3 regions of the Acinetobacter sp. 1207_04 genome follow, and region 2 is predicted to be linked to each of the others. Evidence: predicted binding sites of a transcription regulator. Region 2 holds the regulator's gene; each other region holds the start of a gene.
What was found. The regulator PhoB, encoded in region 2, activates phosphate uptake and scavenging genes when phosphate is short. The targets are predictions, from matches to a motif close to TGTCATNAANCTGTCATAA.
Positions count from the first base shown of each region.

Region 1: the regulator PhoB is predicted to act here: its motif matches at 3,039-3,057, upstream of FW754_RS03980 (inorganic phosphate transporter).
Region 3: the regulator PhoB is predicted to act here: its motif matches at 2,949-2,967, upstream of FW754_RS10630 (porin).

Region 1 is NZ_VXCQ01000003.1:96,751-102,709, forward strand. Features, by position in the region: gene metH (methionine synthase) at 1-2,564, opposite strand, end outside; gene FW754_RS03980 (inorganic phosphate transporter) at 3,104-4,726, shown strand; gene FW754_RS03985 (hypothetical protein) at 4,805-5,959, opposite strand, start outside.
Region 2 is NZ_VXCQ01000005.1:149,907-155,865, reverse strand. Features, by position in the region: gene FW754_RS06305 (sulfurtransferase) at 1-14, shown strand, start outside; gene asd (archaetidylserine decarboxylase) at 11-868, shown strand; gene phoR (phosphate regulon sensor histidine kinase PhoR) at 957-2,315, opposite strand; gene phoB (phosphate regulon transcriptional regulator PhoB) at 2,341-3,051, opposite strand; gene FW754_RS06285 (TetR/AcrR family transcriptional regulator) at 3,284-3,979, opposite strand; gene FW754_RS06280 (SDR family NAD(P)-dependent oxidoreductase) at 4,176-5,021, shown strand; gene FW754_RS06275 (TauD/TfdA dioxygenase family protein) at 5,226-5,959, shown strand, end outside.
Region 3 is NZ_VXCQ01000010.1:64,348-70,306, reverse strand. Features, by position in the region: gene FW754_RS10640 (serine hydrolase domain-containing protein) at 1-1,257, shown strand, start outside; gene FW754_RS10635 (hypothetical protein) at 1,308-1,649, shown strand; gene FW754_RS10630 (porin) at 1,741-2,820, opposite strand; gene FW754_RS10625 (HIT family protein) at 3,077-3,490, opposite strand; gene FW754_RS10620 (YARHG domain-containing protein) at 3,523-3,789, opposite strand; gene FW754_RS10615 (NAD(P)-dependent oxidoreductase) at 3,937-4,812, opposite strand; gene FW754_RS10610 (alpha/beta fold hydrolase) at 4,885-5,959, opposite strand, start outside.

The DNA.
Region 1 (5,959 bases), on a different contig from region 2:
GCATCATTTGAATATTGTGGATCAATTTTCACAGCGGTATGTGCTTTAGAAGTGGTTGCACCGCCAATCATGAGGGGTATATGGAAACCTTTACGTTGCATTTCTTTGGCAACAAAGACCATTTCATCGAGTGATGGTGTGATTAAACCTGACAAACCGATGATGTCACATTTTTCATCAATCGCCGTTTGTAAAATTTTCTCAGCAGGCACCATTACACCAAGGTCAACGATGTCATAACCGTTACAGCCAAGTACAACACCCACGATATTTTTACCAATATCATGCACATCGCCTTTCACTGTCGCCATCAAGATACGCCCTTTAGATTGCGCACCTGATTTTTCAGCTTCAATGTACGGGTTCAACCAAGCCACCGCTTGCTTCATCACACGTGCAGATTTCACCACTTGTGGTAGGAACATTTTACCTGAACCAAACAAGTCACCGACCACATTCATGCCGTCCATGAGTGGGCCTTCAATCACATCAAGCGGACGAACTGATTTTAAACGTGCTTCTTCAGTATCTTCATCAATATAGGTGGTGATACCTTTGACTAGCGCATGCTCAAGACGTTTTTCGACAGGAAGTTCACGCCATTCCAAGTTTTCGACTTGTTTTTGTGCGACACCTTGACCACGATATTTTTCTGCAACTTCAAGCAATTTTTCGGTGGCATCATGTTGGCTTTCACCTTGATTCTGATTCAGAATCACATCTTCAACGGCAGCTTTGAGTTCAGGATCAATATCATCATAAATCGCCATTTGACCTGCGTTGACAATACCCATCGTCATGCCTTGTTGAATGGCATGGTAAAGGAACACAGAGTGAATCGCTTCACGTACAGGCTCATTACCACGGAATGAGAACGATACGTTAGACACACCGCCTGAAATCATTGCATGTGGAAGATTTTGTTTAATCCAGCCTGTTGCTTCAATAAAATCAACAGCATAGTTGTTATGTTCTTCAATCCCTGTTGCTACTGCAAATACGTTTGGATCGAAAATAATATCTTCAGCAGGAAAACCAACTTCATTGACCAATACATCATAAGAACGCTTACAAATTTCACGTTTACGTGCAGCAGTATCCGCCTGACCAGTTTCATCAAATGCCATGACAATAATTGCAGCACCGTACTGACGGCACAAACGTGCTTTTGCAACAAACTCGTCATAACCTTCTTTTAAGGAAATCGAGTTTACAACTGCTTTACCTTGTACGCATTTCAAGCCTGCTTCAATGATTTCCCATTTAGATGAGTCAATCATGATTGGCACTTTGGAAATTTCAGGTTCAGATGCGATCAAATTCAGAAAATGCACCATCGCACCTTGCGAATCGAGCATGCCTTCATCCATGTTGATGTCGATGATTTGCGCACCTGCAACCACTTGTTGCAAGGCAACATCGAGTGCTTCGGCAAAATTTTCTTCACGAATCAAACGGAGGAATTTTTTAGAACCTGTCACGTTAGTACGTTCACCGACATTCACAAACAAAGAATCGTCAGTAATGTTAAACGGCTCTAAACCACTTAAACGACAAGCAGGCTTGGTTTCAGGCACTTGGCGTGGCTTGATGTCTTTTACGGCATTGTAAATGGCACGAATATGGTCAGGGGTTGTACCACAACAACCGCCTGTAATGTTGATCAGACCGCTTTCAGCAAATTCTTTTAAGAATGCAGCTGTTTCTTCAGGAGTTTCATCATAACCACCAAAAGCGTTTGGTAAACCTGCATTTGGATGTGCTGAAACAAAAGTATCGGCAACGTCAGAAATCGTTTTGACATGCGGACGCATTGCATCTGCACCTAAGGCACAGTTAAAACCAATCGACAATAAATCGCCATGACGTACTGAGTTCCAGAACGCTTCCGCAGTTTGACCTGTCAGTGTACGACCTGATGCATCGGTAATCGTACCCGAAATCATCAAAGGCAATTCACGACCTAATTGATTAAAAACTTCTTTAACGGCAAAAATTGCCGCTTTACAGTTCAGTGTATCGAATACTGTTTCAATGAGTAGAATGTCCACACCACCTTCAATGAGGGCGTGTGCAGCCTCAATATAGTTTTCTTTTAATTCATCAAAGGTAATGTTACGGAACGCAGGATCATTCACATTCGGTGAAATTGAACAAGTACGTGACGTAGGACCGAGTACACCTGCAACAAAACGTGGTTTGTCAGGTGTTGAATATTTTTCACAAGCTGCTTTAGCAATACGTGCAGCTTCAAAGTTAATCTCATGGACAAATTCTTCCATGTGATAGTCAGACATTGAAACTTTTGTACCATTGAATGAGTTGGTTTCAATGATGTCTGCACCTGCATCGAGGTAAGCTTCATGAATGCCTTGAATAATTTGCGGTTGAGTCAGTACTAAAAGGTCATTGTTACCTTTCAAGTCAGATGCCCAATCGGCAAAACGCTCACCACGGTAATCGGCTTCCTCCAATTTATGGCGTTGAATCATGGTTCCCATTGCACCATCAATGATTAGGATACGTTGGGTCAGAAGCTCTTTTAAGGTGGTCAATGTTGACATTCAAAACTCTCAGCAGGTTTTTTAAACGTGCAATATATTAGCAGATAGTCTATATGATTACTGCAAAAGCGAATCTCAAGGCTAATTTATTGATGGAAATCTGTGATTTGATACATGAGCTTTGTTGATATACACAAAAAAATCAATTTTTGATTAAAATCAATACATAAAGCAGGTTTAAAGATAAAAAATAATGGATATGTAAATATTTTAGTTTGTCTAAGATCGTGAGTGTTTTTTCATCAATTTGTCATAAATTTCTTGGATGATGTGATGGTGAAATAACGAAAAAGACATTTTTCTTTAAATATTACAAATTTTATTTCAGGATTAGAAATGCTTAAACATCGGATTTTTTAATGTTTTATATTGACTAAGTTTATGTTTTTTATTTTTATTTTTATTTTTAGGTGAGTGGGTGTGTTAAGTGAAGCGCTTATATTTTTGAAATATGAGCGTTATATAAGTCATGTTTGTCATATAATTGTCATAATTAAATTGAACAATAAGGGGATTTTATTATCCTCTTTTACGTCTGCATGAATTCAAATTTACCTCCCGTTTCTGATTCGGCACAAACGTCAACAGCACAAAAGTCGACGAATGTTCATGTGCCAACACCAAAATTTTTTATGCCGGTGTTTTTGACGATTATTATTGCGACGCTTATTTATATTGCAATTCAGGTCAATACTGACCTGAGTCATGTACCTGCGCTGAGCATGTACTCTGTTATTTTATTGGCAACAGCACTTTTCATTGCACTCGGTTTTGAGTTTGTAAATGGTTTCCATGATACAGCCAACGCTGTAGCAACGGTGATTTATACTAACGCCTTACCTGCACCTGTTGCAGTGATGTGGGCAGGTTTCTGTAACTTCTTGGGAGTTATGGTTGCAAGTGGTGCTGTCGCTTACGGGATTATTGCTTTACTACCTGTTGAATTGATTATGAATGTCGGTTCAGGTGCAGGTTTTGCGATGGTTTTTGCCATGCTCATAGCAGCGATTCTGTGGAACTTAGGGACTTGGTTCTTAGGGATTCCGGCATCAAGCTCACATACTTTAATCGGTTCGATTTTAGGTGTAGGCATCATGAACTGGATTTTACATTCGGGGAGTGGCGCTTCAGGCGTTGATATGGATCAAGTTGCAAAAGTGGGTAAAGCATTGCTGTTTTCTCCTCTTATTGGTTTTGCCTTTGCAGCAGTTGTTTTCTTATTGGTTAAGAAAATATTTAAGAAACAAGTTGAATTGTTCCAACCACCTGAAGGTAATAAGCCACCACCACCATTGATCCGCGCCATTCTTATCTTTACCTGTACGGGGGTAAGTTTTGCACATGGCTCAAATGATGGTCAAAAAGGTATGGGCTTAATCATGTTGATTTTGATTGGTTGTGTACCTTTGGCATATTCTTTAAATAAAAGTTTAGACCAAACACATTTACAATCATTTTCACAATTATCAAGTCAGACCGCGTCAGCAATCTATGTACAACATGATGATATTTCGGATGCGCAAGCACGTGATACGATTACTAAATACGTTCAAACTAAAGAATTAACACCGCAAGTTATACCTGCATTGGCAAGTTTAACGGATCACTTGGGTGAACGTGTCAGCAAGTTTGGTAGTTTGAACAATTTACCTGAAGCGGAAGTTTCTGCTTTACGTAATGATATGTACTTGAGCTCGACTGCATTTAAACGTTTGGAGAAAGCTGAGCAATTGCCAAAAATGGATGCAACACAAACCAAAGTGGTGAAAGACTATCGTAAAAATTTAGATTCATTTTTACAATACATTCCAACTTGGGTAAAAGTTGCAGTGGCATTGGCATTGGGTCTAGGCACAATGGTTGGTTGGAAGCGTATTGTGGTGACTGTGGGTGAGCGTATTGGTAAACATCACATGACTTATGGTCAGGGCATGTCTGCTGAATTGGTTGCAATGACGACAATTGCAGCAGCAGATGGTTTTGGCTTACCAGTATCAACCACACACGTTTTAAACTCGGCTGTTGCAGGTACCATGGTTGCCAATAAATCTGGTTTAAACTTTGCGACAGTGAAAACTATTCTTTCAGCTTGGATTTTCACATTACCTGCAACAATCTGTTTATCAGGTGGATTGTTTTGGTTATTCTTACAATTTGTCTAATCTGAAATAATTAAATAAGAAATTTAAAAATGCTGCCAAAAGGCAGCATTTTTTTTAGCAAATAGAACATGCTCAAACTTATGATTTTTTCACTTTAGACCATACTTTATCTAATGGTAGCTTATTGGCAGCAAAACCATAAATAGCAGCAAAGGGCAGTGCAGTACGTGCAAGATAAGCCACACGCCATAAGCCCCCATGATTTGCACCGTCCATCATCAGTTGAAGTGGATGTTCAAGATCATTTTCAGGATGTGATAATGCTTTAGGATTACGTAAGTCGTGAATCCATAACGCAGCCATAATGGCATTGGTCGTTTCAGGATCAAAAGCTTCAACATCAAATAAACGTGCGCCATTAAATGCTGCTTTCAGCAGTGGATTTTTGGTCACTGAATAAGTCGTTGTCGATGGTGCAATATTGATACATACCTTTTGACCTTGATGACGAGCTAAAGTTGCACGCCATTGTTGTAGTCGTTTTGCTAAGGCGTAGTTTGGACCTTGTTCTACGACCATACAGTCTGCGACACCATAGGCTTGTCCATTATCGGAAGAAATCAACGTTTTTTGATGATTTTGGAAAAAATGTTTGAGTGAGATGGTTGAAATGCCTTTACTAAAGAGTTTTTCAAAACTTGAACGTCGCTTAAATTTCTCACCCGAAGCTTCAATCACTTCTTTAGGCACAGCATAAATGTCTGTTGGTGTACACATATACATGAGTGATGAGTCAGGCTTTTGCTGACTGACATAGCTCATAATACTGTCCATTGCCATAGAAACACGAACGTGTTTTTCACCATCTAGGTATGCAATTGCAGCAAGGTTTAGTTTATGTGGATTCTGCGCTAACCAATGTCCAATTTCAGGAATTTGGGTCAGTAAATTTACCCCTAACTTTTGTGTCAGTTCATTTTGTGATGTATTTACTGAAATATCTTCTAAGCTTGGCGCATGAAGTGTGGCATTGCCATTTTCAATAATCTTGAGGATTTTTGTCCATACTCGTTCATTAGGTAAATCTACGGCAATAATATTGGCTTTCCATTTTGCAAGCCAACTCAGAGGTCCTGCTTCCGATGCAGCACCAAACAGAACCATGGTTTTTTCAGATAAGTCGAACCATTCAGGATGAGCAATCACTTTACGTAAAGCATCGGCATGACTTTCTTCAACAATACCTGCATCTTGCCAAAATGTAATTTGATCAAGTAAAGCCTGACCTTGTAG
Region 2 (5,959 bases):
AATCACCTGCGTGAGTCTTACTTCTGATTTAAAAAAACAAATTTTTATTCAAGCACAGCGTATTGTGCCACAACAACAATTGAGTCGTGTGGTGGGTAAAGTCGCTGCAAGTGAAAATCCTCTTGTTAAAAATGTGGTCATCCAAGCTTTTAAAGCGAAATATGGCATTGATATGTCTATTGCTGAACAAACTGATGCGCTGAAATATAAATCATTCAATGATTTTTTTACCCGTGCATTAAAAGATGGTATTCGTAGTGTTGATCCTGATCCACTGCATATTGTATGTCCTGCCGATGGTGCAATTTCTCAAATTGGTAAAGTTCGTGATGGCGATGTATTTCAAGCTAAAGGTCAAAGTTTTTCAGTTGAAAAATTGATTGGTGATCCACAACTTGCAGTACCTTTTAAACAAGGTGAATTTGTAACGGTGTATTTGTCACCAAAAGATTATCACCGTGTACACATGCCATTTGCAGGTAAACTAACAGAAACTTTATATATTCCAGGTGAATTATTCTCTGTAAACCAAACGACTGCGGAAAATATTCCGGGTTTATTTGCACGTAATGAGCGTATGGTATGTTTGTTTGATACTGAACTTGGTCGTATGGCAGTGGTTCTAGTCGGTGCAATGATTGTGGCTGGTATTGAAACTGTTGCGACAGGTAAAGTGAAACCTACAGGTCGTGTGGAGTTGAATCATCACGAGATGCAACTTGAAAAAGGTGCGGAACTTGGGCGTTTTTACTTAGGGTCGACTGCGATTGTATTGTTTGAGAAAGATAAAATTGTTTGGGATGACTATTTAAAAGCTAACTCTGATGTCATCATGGGTGAAGCTTTAGGGAAGGTAAAATCGGTTTAAGATTTTTGCTGAGAATAGATTAAAAAAATCCCGCAAAATTTTAGCGGGATTTTTTATTAACTATATGATATTTATTTTTTAAATTTTGTTATTCGTGCATATATAAACGTTCTTTGGGAAAAACCACACGGAAAGTTGAACCTTTGTTTTCTTCAGAATCAATTTCCAAATAAGCATTGTGTTGCATTAGAACGTGTTTCACAATTGCGAGCCCTAAGCCTGTTCCACCTGTTTGACGACTACGTGCGCTATCGACACGATAAAAACGCTCAGTCAATCGTGGTAAATGTTTAGGATCAATACCGATGCCAGTATCTTCTACTGTAAAGTAGCCATGCTCACCATCATCATGCCATCCGATTGTCACTGTACCGCCTTTAGGCGTGTATTTAATCGCATTACTGATCAGATTGCTAAACGCACTTGCAAGCTCAATATCCGAACCAATTAAGTCACAATGGCTGTCAATATCCAAATTGAGCGTATGTCCATAATCAACATTGTATGCTTGTGCATCATCAAACAATTGATTCATTAAGCTTGGCATTTCAATGATTTGGTTTTTGGCAATTTGTTTATTACCTTCCAAGCGAGAAAGTAACAGTAAATCATTGACCAAAGCATTCATACGCCGTGTTTGAGACTGCATTTGCTCAAATGCACGTTTCCAACGCGGGTTTAAATCTTCTTGATCGGTGAATGTTTCAATATAACCACTCAGTACAGTGAGTGGTGTGCGTAGTTCATGGGAAATATTGTCCACAAAGTCTTTACGCATTTGCTCAAGATTATGCATGCGTGTCACATCGTAGGCTACGACAAGGCGACTTTCACTGCCAAAACGAGTTAATTTAATTTGTACATAATGTTCATCAAACACGGATGATTTGATTTTAATGCCATCAGGTGATTGGTCAATATTGTTGAAATATTCAATAAAAATGGGTTGGCGAATAATGGTCAAAATATTGCGACCACGATCAATCGGTTGAATGCCGAGGAGTTTTTCCGCAGCAGGATTCCACCATTCAATTTGATGAAGTTCATCCGTCAGAACAACAGCTTCAGCAAGTGCAACTAAGGATGATTGCGCACGGTCAATGAGTCCGACCATTTCAGCTTGTACAATTCGTTCCTGACGCTGCGCTCGATATACATTGAACAGTAAAGCGCCCCAAATCCCGTTTAAATTGGGTGGAGAATCATAAGGGCGGTTGGAAATCCAATCATTGACTAAATATAACGAATGCAATTGGATGGTAAAAAAGACTACAAATGCGAGGCTAATACAGATCCAAAAATACCCAGCACCTAATCCAATAAAACAGGCAATGACCAGTAAAAAGACCAGTAATTTTAAGTCCTGTTTTGCAAATGCCCATAAGCTACTATAACGAAACTTTTTATATTCATTTGCAAGATCAGGGACGGGGTAGGGTTCATACATAAAACAAAAAATTACCTGAAAAATGTTAGCCTAAAGCGACATCGGCACGGGTCGAAAAACGGTAACCTGTGCCACGAACGGTCTGAACATAACGGTCTGCTGCAAAAGGTTCAAGCACTTTACGCAAACGACGAATATGAACATCAATGGTACGGTCTTCAATATACACATTGCCACCCCATACTTGGTCGAGCAATTGAGCACGAGTATAGGCACGTTCAGGATGGGTCATAAAAAAGGCAAGTAGACGGTATTCGGTTGGTCCCATCTCTAAAATATGATCACTAAAGCTGACACGTTGGCTGACAGGATCAAGAATCAATCCATTGGCATCAATGGTTTTTTCACCGCTAAGCGCATTGGCACGGCGTAGTACCGCTTTTATACGTGACACCAATTCACGGGTTGAAAATGGTTTGGTCATGTAGTCATCTGCACCTGCATCAAGACCTTGTACTTTATGGTCTTCTTCACCACGTGCAGTCAGCATGATCACAGGGATTTCTGCTAGATTTTCATCACGTTTAAGGCGACGACACAAGTCTACACCACTGACACCACCAGGCATCATCCAATCTAGCAGAATCAGAGATGGACGTTGATCGACAATCATTTGATGCGCTTGTTTTGCATCTTCAGCTTGTAAACACTGAAATCCAGCCATATCCAATGAGGTATGGATCATTTCCCTGATCGGAAGTTCGTCATCGACGATTAAAATATAGTCATCTTTCACAACGCAATACCCTATTAATGAAACGGTTGACCGTTTTTATTTATGACAGGCTTATTACAAGGTTTAATTGTGACAGTATCATTGCAAAAAAAATCATATCTGCATTTTTTAGCAAAGATTTGTGACAATTTTTTTACATCATCAATATAATCATATATTTATTAGATCAATAAAAAATACTTATTGATCTAATTTTTTTTGGAAAAAATACCTATTTTGTAAATTTTTTCAATTATTTACTCGAAAATGTATTTAATAATGACAAAAATACGGTTTCACATGCCATGACGACATCTTCAAGGGATTGTTTAAACCCTCCCATAACCCAGCGTACTGCAATTTGGGTGACATAGCCATTCAGTCCTGTGGCAACCCATGAAATCTCTTGTTCAGAACGAGAAATATTGGGCATCATCAAACTTACAAAAGCATGAATCATACGATCAAATTGAGTCATCGTTTCATGAATAGTCGCTTGGTTATGCAGTTCTTGAACGAGCATAGCATCGATATAAATAATACGTGCAGTGCGTGGATCATCTTTGAGCATTTTAAAGAGTGAGGTTAAACCTGAATGCACCATTTTTTCAGGATTAGGCGAGGCTTTCATTACGCCTGTAAGCAGTGTTTTTTGCATTTGATCAATCAATTTGAGAAAAATAGTTTGAAACAAATCTTCACTGCGTTTAAAGGATTCATAAAAATAGCGTTCAGTTAGCTTCGCTTCTATACAAATATCTTTAACAGTTACCGAAAAAAAGCCATGTGTGCCGTAGGCTTCAATGCCCGCTTCAATGAGTTTTTCACGACGTGCTTGTTTACGCTCAGTGAGTGACATGCCTTTAAACTGACGTTCTTTAATGATTTTTTTGACAGGTTTTGCCTGTGCGTCAGGGTGTATCTCTGTATTTGAGTCTACGTATGTCATAAGAATAGAAGCCAAGTTAACCGTGCAAAAGTGGATTTTACCAATAAACAGCATTGAAGCCGATGAATATATTTATATCGTTTTTGGGTATGAATCATCAGTATTGTATATTGACAATATGTATTGTCAAATTTATAGTAATAAACACGTACTACGCAGCTTCAAAATCTGTGTGGTTGACTAAAAAGGACAAAAAATGAAAAATTTTAAAAACAAAGTTGCGGCAATCACAGGTGCGGGCTCAGGTATGGGACAGCAGCTTGCTGTACTCTTGGCGAAAGCAGGCTGTCATGTATCGCTTAGTGATGTAAATGAAAAGGGTTTAGCTGAAACTGTAGAATTGGTGAAACCTTATAATGTTCGTGTAACGTCTAAAAAAGTCAATGTTGCTAAACTTGAAGAAGTGCGTACTTGGGCTGAAGAAACAGTACAAAATCATGGTTCTGTGAATATGATTTTTAACAATGCTGGTGTTGCATTGGGCTCAACAGTTGAAGGTTCAAATTATGAAGACCTTGAATGGATCATGGGTATTAACTACTGGGGCGTAGTGTACGGTACAAAAGAATTTCTTCCGTATTTGAAAAAAACAGGTGAAGGTCACATCATCAATACCTCAAGTTTATTTGGATTAACCGCTCAGCCAACTCAATCTGCATATAACTCAACTAAGTTTGCGGTGCGTGGTTTTACTGAATCTTTGCGTCAAGAATTAGACATTGAAAATAGTGGTGTGAGTGCGCTTAGTGTACATCCAGGAGGTATTCGTACCAATATTGCCAATGATGCACGTATGAGTGATAGCATCAAATCAATGGGCATGAATCCTGAAAAATCGGCTAAAGCATTCAATAAATTATTGCGTATGCCTGCTGAAGAAGCAGCACAACAAATTTTAGATGCAGTGTTGAAAAACAAACGTCGTTTGTTGATTGGTAATGATGCGAAAACACTCGATCTTATTCAACGTGTTTTACCAACGGGTTACCAACGTATTACTGCAATGGCAACCAAGTTAAGTAAAAGATTAGAGCCTAAATAATTTATATGTAATTAATTTTTTAAAATAAAAAACTCGCTTAAGCGGGTTTTTTTGTACTTATATTCTTTTTAATTTTTTCTTTATCAGAAATGCAGAAAAAAAATGTCAATTTTTTGACAGATTTGCATAAACAGATTCTTCATTATCAAATCATGGATATGCACTTTGACGCATAGAAGCAAAATGACAATTGAGGAATAAAAAATGAGTTATAACTATCAACACATTATAGTAAAACCGATTGGTGGGCGTATTGGCGCTGAAATTTCAGGAGTAGATTTATCATCGAATCTTGTTGAGGATGTGGTCAATGAAATCAATCAAGCGCTTTTACAATATAAAACGATTTTTTTTAAAGGTCAGCATCAGCTAGATGACATTGGACAAGAAGCCTTCGCTGCTCGTCTAGGGACACCATTGAATCACCCAACGGTACCCACTAAAAAGGGTTCAAACCATATTTTAGAATTGGACTCTCGTGGTGGTCGTGCAGATACGTGGCATACCGATATTACTTTTATTGAAAATTATCCTAAAGCTTCAATTTTACGTAGCGTCATTGCCCCTGAAGTCGGTGGTGATACGGTTTGGGCAAATACGACAGCTGCGTATGAACATTTACCTGAATCACTTAAAGTACTTGCTGATTCTTTAAGGGCAGTGCATAGCAATAGTTATGACTATGCAGCATCAGCAAGTATCACCACGGAACAACGTGAAAAATATCGTGAAATTTTCACAGCAACTGAGTATGAAACAGAGCATCCTTTGGTGCGTGTGCATCCTGAAACAGGTGAAAAAACTTTATTGTTAGGGCATTTCTTTAAAAGTTTTGTAGGCTATAACTCGACAGATTCACGTAAATTATTTGATTTATTTCAGAGTCATATTTTAAAACTTGAAAATATTGTACGTTGGCGTTGGGAAGCAGGTGATGT
Region 3 (5,959 bases), on a different contig from region 2:
TTATTTGCAGTCAAAAACAACTATACAGGGACTGTAGATGACCGTTTTAAAGATCTTGCTGAGCAATTTAGTCGTTTGCAGGACAGTCGAACGATGCACGGTGGTGCTGCATTGGCGGTGTATTTTCAGGGTGAAAAGGTTGTCGATATTTGCACGGGTCGTAAATCTCTGACTGAACAGTGGAGCAGTGATACTTTATCTGTATGTTATTCCACTGGTAAAGGTGTACTTGCAACGCTTGCACATATTATCGTAAGTGAAGGTTTACTCAATTATGATACTCCTGTCAGTCACTATTGGCCTGAGTTTGCTCAAAATGGTAAAGCTGAGATGACCTTGCGTCATATTTTGAGTCATCAATCGGGTTTATATGATATCCGTAATGTGATTCAAAGTGCTGTAGAAATGGCTGATTGGGCACATATGCTAAATGTAATGGAGCATGCAACACCTCGTTTTGCTGTGGGGCAGGATATCGCCTATCAAGCATTAACTTTTGGATGGTTAGTCGGGGGAGTATTGGAAAAGGCTACAGGTCAGTCTTTACAGGGTTTGATGCAACATTATTTGGTTGAGCCTTTAGCGTTGGATGGTGCATATTTTGGTGTGCCTCAAGATCAATTAAGTCGAGTTGCTCGAATATTGCCTAAAGAAAAATCGCCTGAACAGCACGCTGCTCAAAGTGCAAAGCAAACAACGGAAAATAAAGTCAAAAAGCATCATAAAGCAAGTTTTTCAGATAGATTGGCGGAGTTTAGTGGACAAAATCCGCAAGATTTTTTAGATGCAATGGTGCCGAAAGGCATGAAAGATTTTAGTTTTTTTAGTGATCAAGGCTTACAAGCGATTATTCCTGCTGCCAATGGTGTATTTAATGCGCACAGTCTTGCGAAAATGTATGCCATGTTGGCAAACGGTGGGGAGTGGCAAGGGGAACAACTCATACAACCGCACGTATTTTCAGAGTTGAGTAAGATTCAAAGTATCCGCCGTGACCGTGTGATGCCAATTCCAATGAAATGGCGTTTGGGTTATCACCGTGTGATTAGTATGGGGAAACGAGCCAAACAAGGTTTTGGGCATATTGGCTATAACGGTTCAGGTGCATGGTGTGATCCACAGCGTCAATTAAGTTTTGCTTATACGCATAACTTTATGACAGGTTCAATTACAGGGGATTATCGTTTGTGGGGTTTAACACAGGAAACGTTACGTTGTGCAGATGCAGTAATTAAAGGACATAAAGGTTGGTTTTAATCACCGATTGAATCTTTTACAATGCATTTTTAAATTTTGATGATATTGCGATGAGTTTTCAATTAATCAAGCTCGACATTCAGGCAGATAGCAATATTGCCTGTCCACATTGCCAACAAAATATTATCAATTGGGCAGAAGAGCAGTATGTACAGCCGTGCCCACATACCTTATTTGTTGCATTTGATTTAGGTTTTGAATATATATCGGATGCTTATGAATCGACTATGCAACGCTCGGTTGATGATGTTCACGCACATGATATTCAAATCAATATATTGGAAGATTTAAAACAAGCAACTTATTCGGATTATGTGGTTTATCAGTCAGATTTAGGTGCTGCAGACATGTCGCGTTATATTGGTATTTCAGCAACAGCGATTGATGTTTAATTCATTTTTGAGTTATTTTTGAGTTATTAGCTGAATATAAAAAAGGAACTTACTTATGGTGAGTTCCTTTTTTTTGAATGGAATGGTTGATTTAGAAATTGTATTCCATACCTAAACCAAACACCGTTTTCTTGTCATCATCAGTTTGCCAATCGCGTTTTTGTTGTGCAACTACACCGTAGAAACGCGCTTGTTTGTTAAAGTTATAGTCAACACCAAGACCATATTGGTCAATGGTACGGTCGCCACCTGACCATTGTGTTTCAGCAGATTGATATTGACCTTTTACTGTCCAAGGTGTTTCTGGAATGGTGTAACCAGCAGAAATCAACCAAGCTTTTTCTTCGAGTGTAGCAACGCGAGTATCAAGTTTTGCAGCTGTAAGGGCATCTGCAGAAGGAGAGTTAGAAGGCTCTGCAAATTGATATAATGCGCCGAAAACTAGACCTTTTGCACCAATTGTACTTAAATCAACGGAACCCGTGATACGGTAAGCATCCGATTCAATATCTTTTAAACTCAGGGCATTATATGCACCTGCAACTGCAAAATTACCTGCTAGACCAGCCGCAATACCATAGTCTTTATTTTCATAGGTTAACGATGTAGAAACACCATTAATGCTGTCACGTTCTTTGCTTGAGTATACTGAGTTATTATTCTCACCCATTTGTGCTTGAACGTTAAATTGTAAACCTGGAACGATGAGGTTTTTATCAGTTTCAAAACCGACAACGTTTTTTAAACGTTCTTCGCCATACATGGTTTTGGTGATATCAAGATTAGTGTCATCATTGAAAATATCTTGATATTTACCAGCAGAGGTCTTGAAATATGAGTCATATTGACCTGCTTTTACTGTACCAATATCTTTAAATTTTAAGCCAAGGAAGCGGTTACGTGCACTGAGGTCTGTATCAGAACCAGAACCATCCGTAGAAATAGCCCATTCTGCTTGATAGACCACACCGACATTATCAGTCAGCTTTTCTTCGCCTTTGATCCCAATACGGGAAGCATTTGAATTTAATTGAGTTTCATCTGTGCCTTTGTAGTCTTTATTGTCTACTTGGTTTAAAGATACGTTGAGCTTACCGTAGATGGTTGGCGCTGCTTGCGCTGCGTTTAAGCCTAGTGATGCGATTGTTGCAGCGAGTAGCATTTTTTTCATTCAAAATTCTCCAAAACATGTTCAAAACGGCATTTATTTATTTCGCTTTTTATGGTGTTGATCAGCAGGTGGGTACTGACTAACGTGCATGCAGTATCTGCAAACAGTGTTACTAAAAAGTGAAAGTTCAATGACAGTTTGATGACGCTGATTGCATGGAAGATTTTTTAAACTTTAAAATAAAAAGACGTTTGATGATTTTTGAACATAAAAAATGAGGCATTGAGCCTCATTTTTTATGAATCAGATAAGGTACTTAGAGCGCTGCTTTAATTTTCTCTGCAAGCGATGCAATTTTCTCTTGATCACCCATTTGAGCTGCATGGCGTCCCAACTCGTGAATCGAAGAAGGGATTAAGTGGAAATGAACATGCGGAACAGTTTGACCCGCCGCAACACCTGATAATTGCATCAGGACAATACCTTTTGCATCAAGTGCAGTCTCCATAGCCTTCGCAACCTTCTGTACAATTTGAATGGTATATGCTGCTGCCTCAGGGGTAAGGTCAAGTAATGTAACCGCAGGTAATTTGGGAATCACCAAAGTATGACCTTCGGCTTGAGGCATAATATCCATAAATGCCAAAACTTGATCATCTTCATAGACCTTGATTGCAGGAAGTTCACCACGAAGAATACGGGCAAAAATATTCTGATCATCGTATGACATGTTTTTTCCTTAAAAGTTGAATTGTGCTGTAATTATTTACAGTTCAATTCTTTCTGACGTTCCTTGATCGCGTCAAGTCGTTGTTGCTCTTTTTCAGAAAATTTTGGTTTGCTTGTAAAGCAATTATCATTGCCGTACTTAGCTTTAGCCTCTGGGTCTTTAAAACAAAAACCTTTTGCTGCATAAATGACATTTGAGTCATCTTGTAATTTCTTACATTCTTGTGCTGCATCCGCAGCATAGACTGAACTGGCACATAAAGTTGCCATGCTTAGTAATGCAATTGAAATTTTTTTCATGAGTTTCCCTCAAAACTGACATATTACATTGTCTCATCTTATTATAAGGATGATTCTTCTGAATACAATGGTGAAAAATTATCCTTATGTTGTTTTGATGAGTTTTATAGATATAAGTAAGATAATTCCATACTTAAAGTTCTAAGATTATGATTCTAAAATAATATTATTCCAAGATTCATAAAGTTTGACTGCTGTAGAAAAATCACTGTCAGGTTCGGCAAGTGCATTCGCAGATTGGATTAAACTGTAAGTTAAGCCCGTCACAGGTGCAGATAAACGTGCTTCACGAATCAAGTCAATCGCAATACCTGTATCTTTAGCGAGAAGTGGTAGAGCAAATGTCAAGGGGAAACTGCGGTTTAAAATGCGCTGTGGTAATGCAGATTCGGTCACGCCACTTTTACCGCTTGAAGCATTAATACAGTCGAGTGCTTCATTAAGATTTACGCCGTGTGCTTTGAGTGTGGTAAAGCCCTCGGCTGCTGCGCATAAATGAATTGCCATCATCATATTATTGACAGCTTTGACTGCAAAACCTGCACCTGCATCACCCACACGTTTAATTAATTTACCCATCGTGTGCATAGCAGGAAGTGCTTGGTTAAATGCATCTTGATGACCACCCACCATAAAAGTGAGGGTTGCGTTTTCAGCACCAATGGTTTGTCCACTGACTGGTGCATCAAGGAACTGCACCTGTTGTGTTGCGAGTGTTGTTTGTAGTTTTTTGGCAGATTCGGGTACGCCACTTGTGCAGTCGACCCAAATAGAGCCTGCTTTTAGCTTGAGAGGCTGAATCAAATCTTCAACATCCTGACTCGTTGGTAAGCAAGAAAAAATAATGTCGGCTTGTACTGCTTGCTCTAGTTTTACCGCAATGGTGCCAAACTGTTCAGCATGTTGCTCAGCTTTGCTAAAATTTCGATTCCATACATAAACACTATCGAAATGTTGAGGTAAGTGCGTAGCCATACGCCAACCCATAGCGCCTAGACCAATAAATGCAACTGTTTGCGTCATGACATCACCCGAATCAGGAATTAAAATTATTTAAATAAATCATCAGCGCAATTTAAACTGAGAAGTGATTGTTTAAATTGGACTTGATCGTTTCGATAGCCACGTTGAGAGTGTTGGCCAAAATTCATCAGCGCTTTTCTGATTCGACATCAGACCCAAGTGTCCACCAGGGATGAGAGTAAACGTGACATCTTGGCTATTTGTCAATTGGACTAAGGGTTGAACAGAAGCTACAGTGACCATTTGATCACCTTTACCAGCCCCAATCATAAGTGAACAATCAATTTTATTGAGCTCAATTATGGTTTTACCGAGTGTGATTTTTCCATCTTTGAGTGGATTTTGTAGCCAAACATTAAATAGCATATCTTGGTTTACACCACCTGGGTAATCAATCATATGATTGAGAAAATGTCCAAGTGTGGCGTGTTCAATTAAGGTTTTTTGATCATCCAAATTTTGCAATAGGTTCTTGTGACCATCATACCAACCTTTAGGGTCTAAAACTTTAAAACCAATCGCATTGATAATACCAGGGGTATGCAAGAATGTTCGAGGAATACCACCGTTATAAAGTGTGTGTTTAAGTTTTTGATTATATGCTAAATACGCATTGATTTTACGGTATAAACGTCCAATACCACCAGATTTATAACTATCGATAGGGCTACCTAAAACAATAAGATTTTTAATATAACTCGGTTGATGGAGTGCGGTATAAAGCAATACAAAAATACCCGCCATACTCCAACCATGAAGTGAAATTTGCTCACTTTTAGAATGATTGCGAATGTGTTCGATGCAGTATGGAATTGATGTTTTAATAAAATCGAGGAAGGTTAAGTTACGGTCATTGTAGGTGAGTTTTCCCCAATCGATCAGGTAGACATCAAAGCCTTGTTCAGAAAAATATTTGACCAATGAGCGATACGGATAAAGGTCATAGATCGCCATACTAATTGCAAGAGGTGCAACAAAAACTAAAGGTTCTTTATATTTTTTATTTGCTGATGCGTAGTAGCGTACACGTGTTTGATGACGTTCTGCAATCACTTCATAAGGTGTACTTTGTGATAAAACTAATGATTTTCCATTGAAAATTCGAGTCGACAAATTTTTAATTTTTGCCTTACGTTCCTGAAATTTA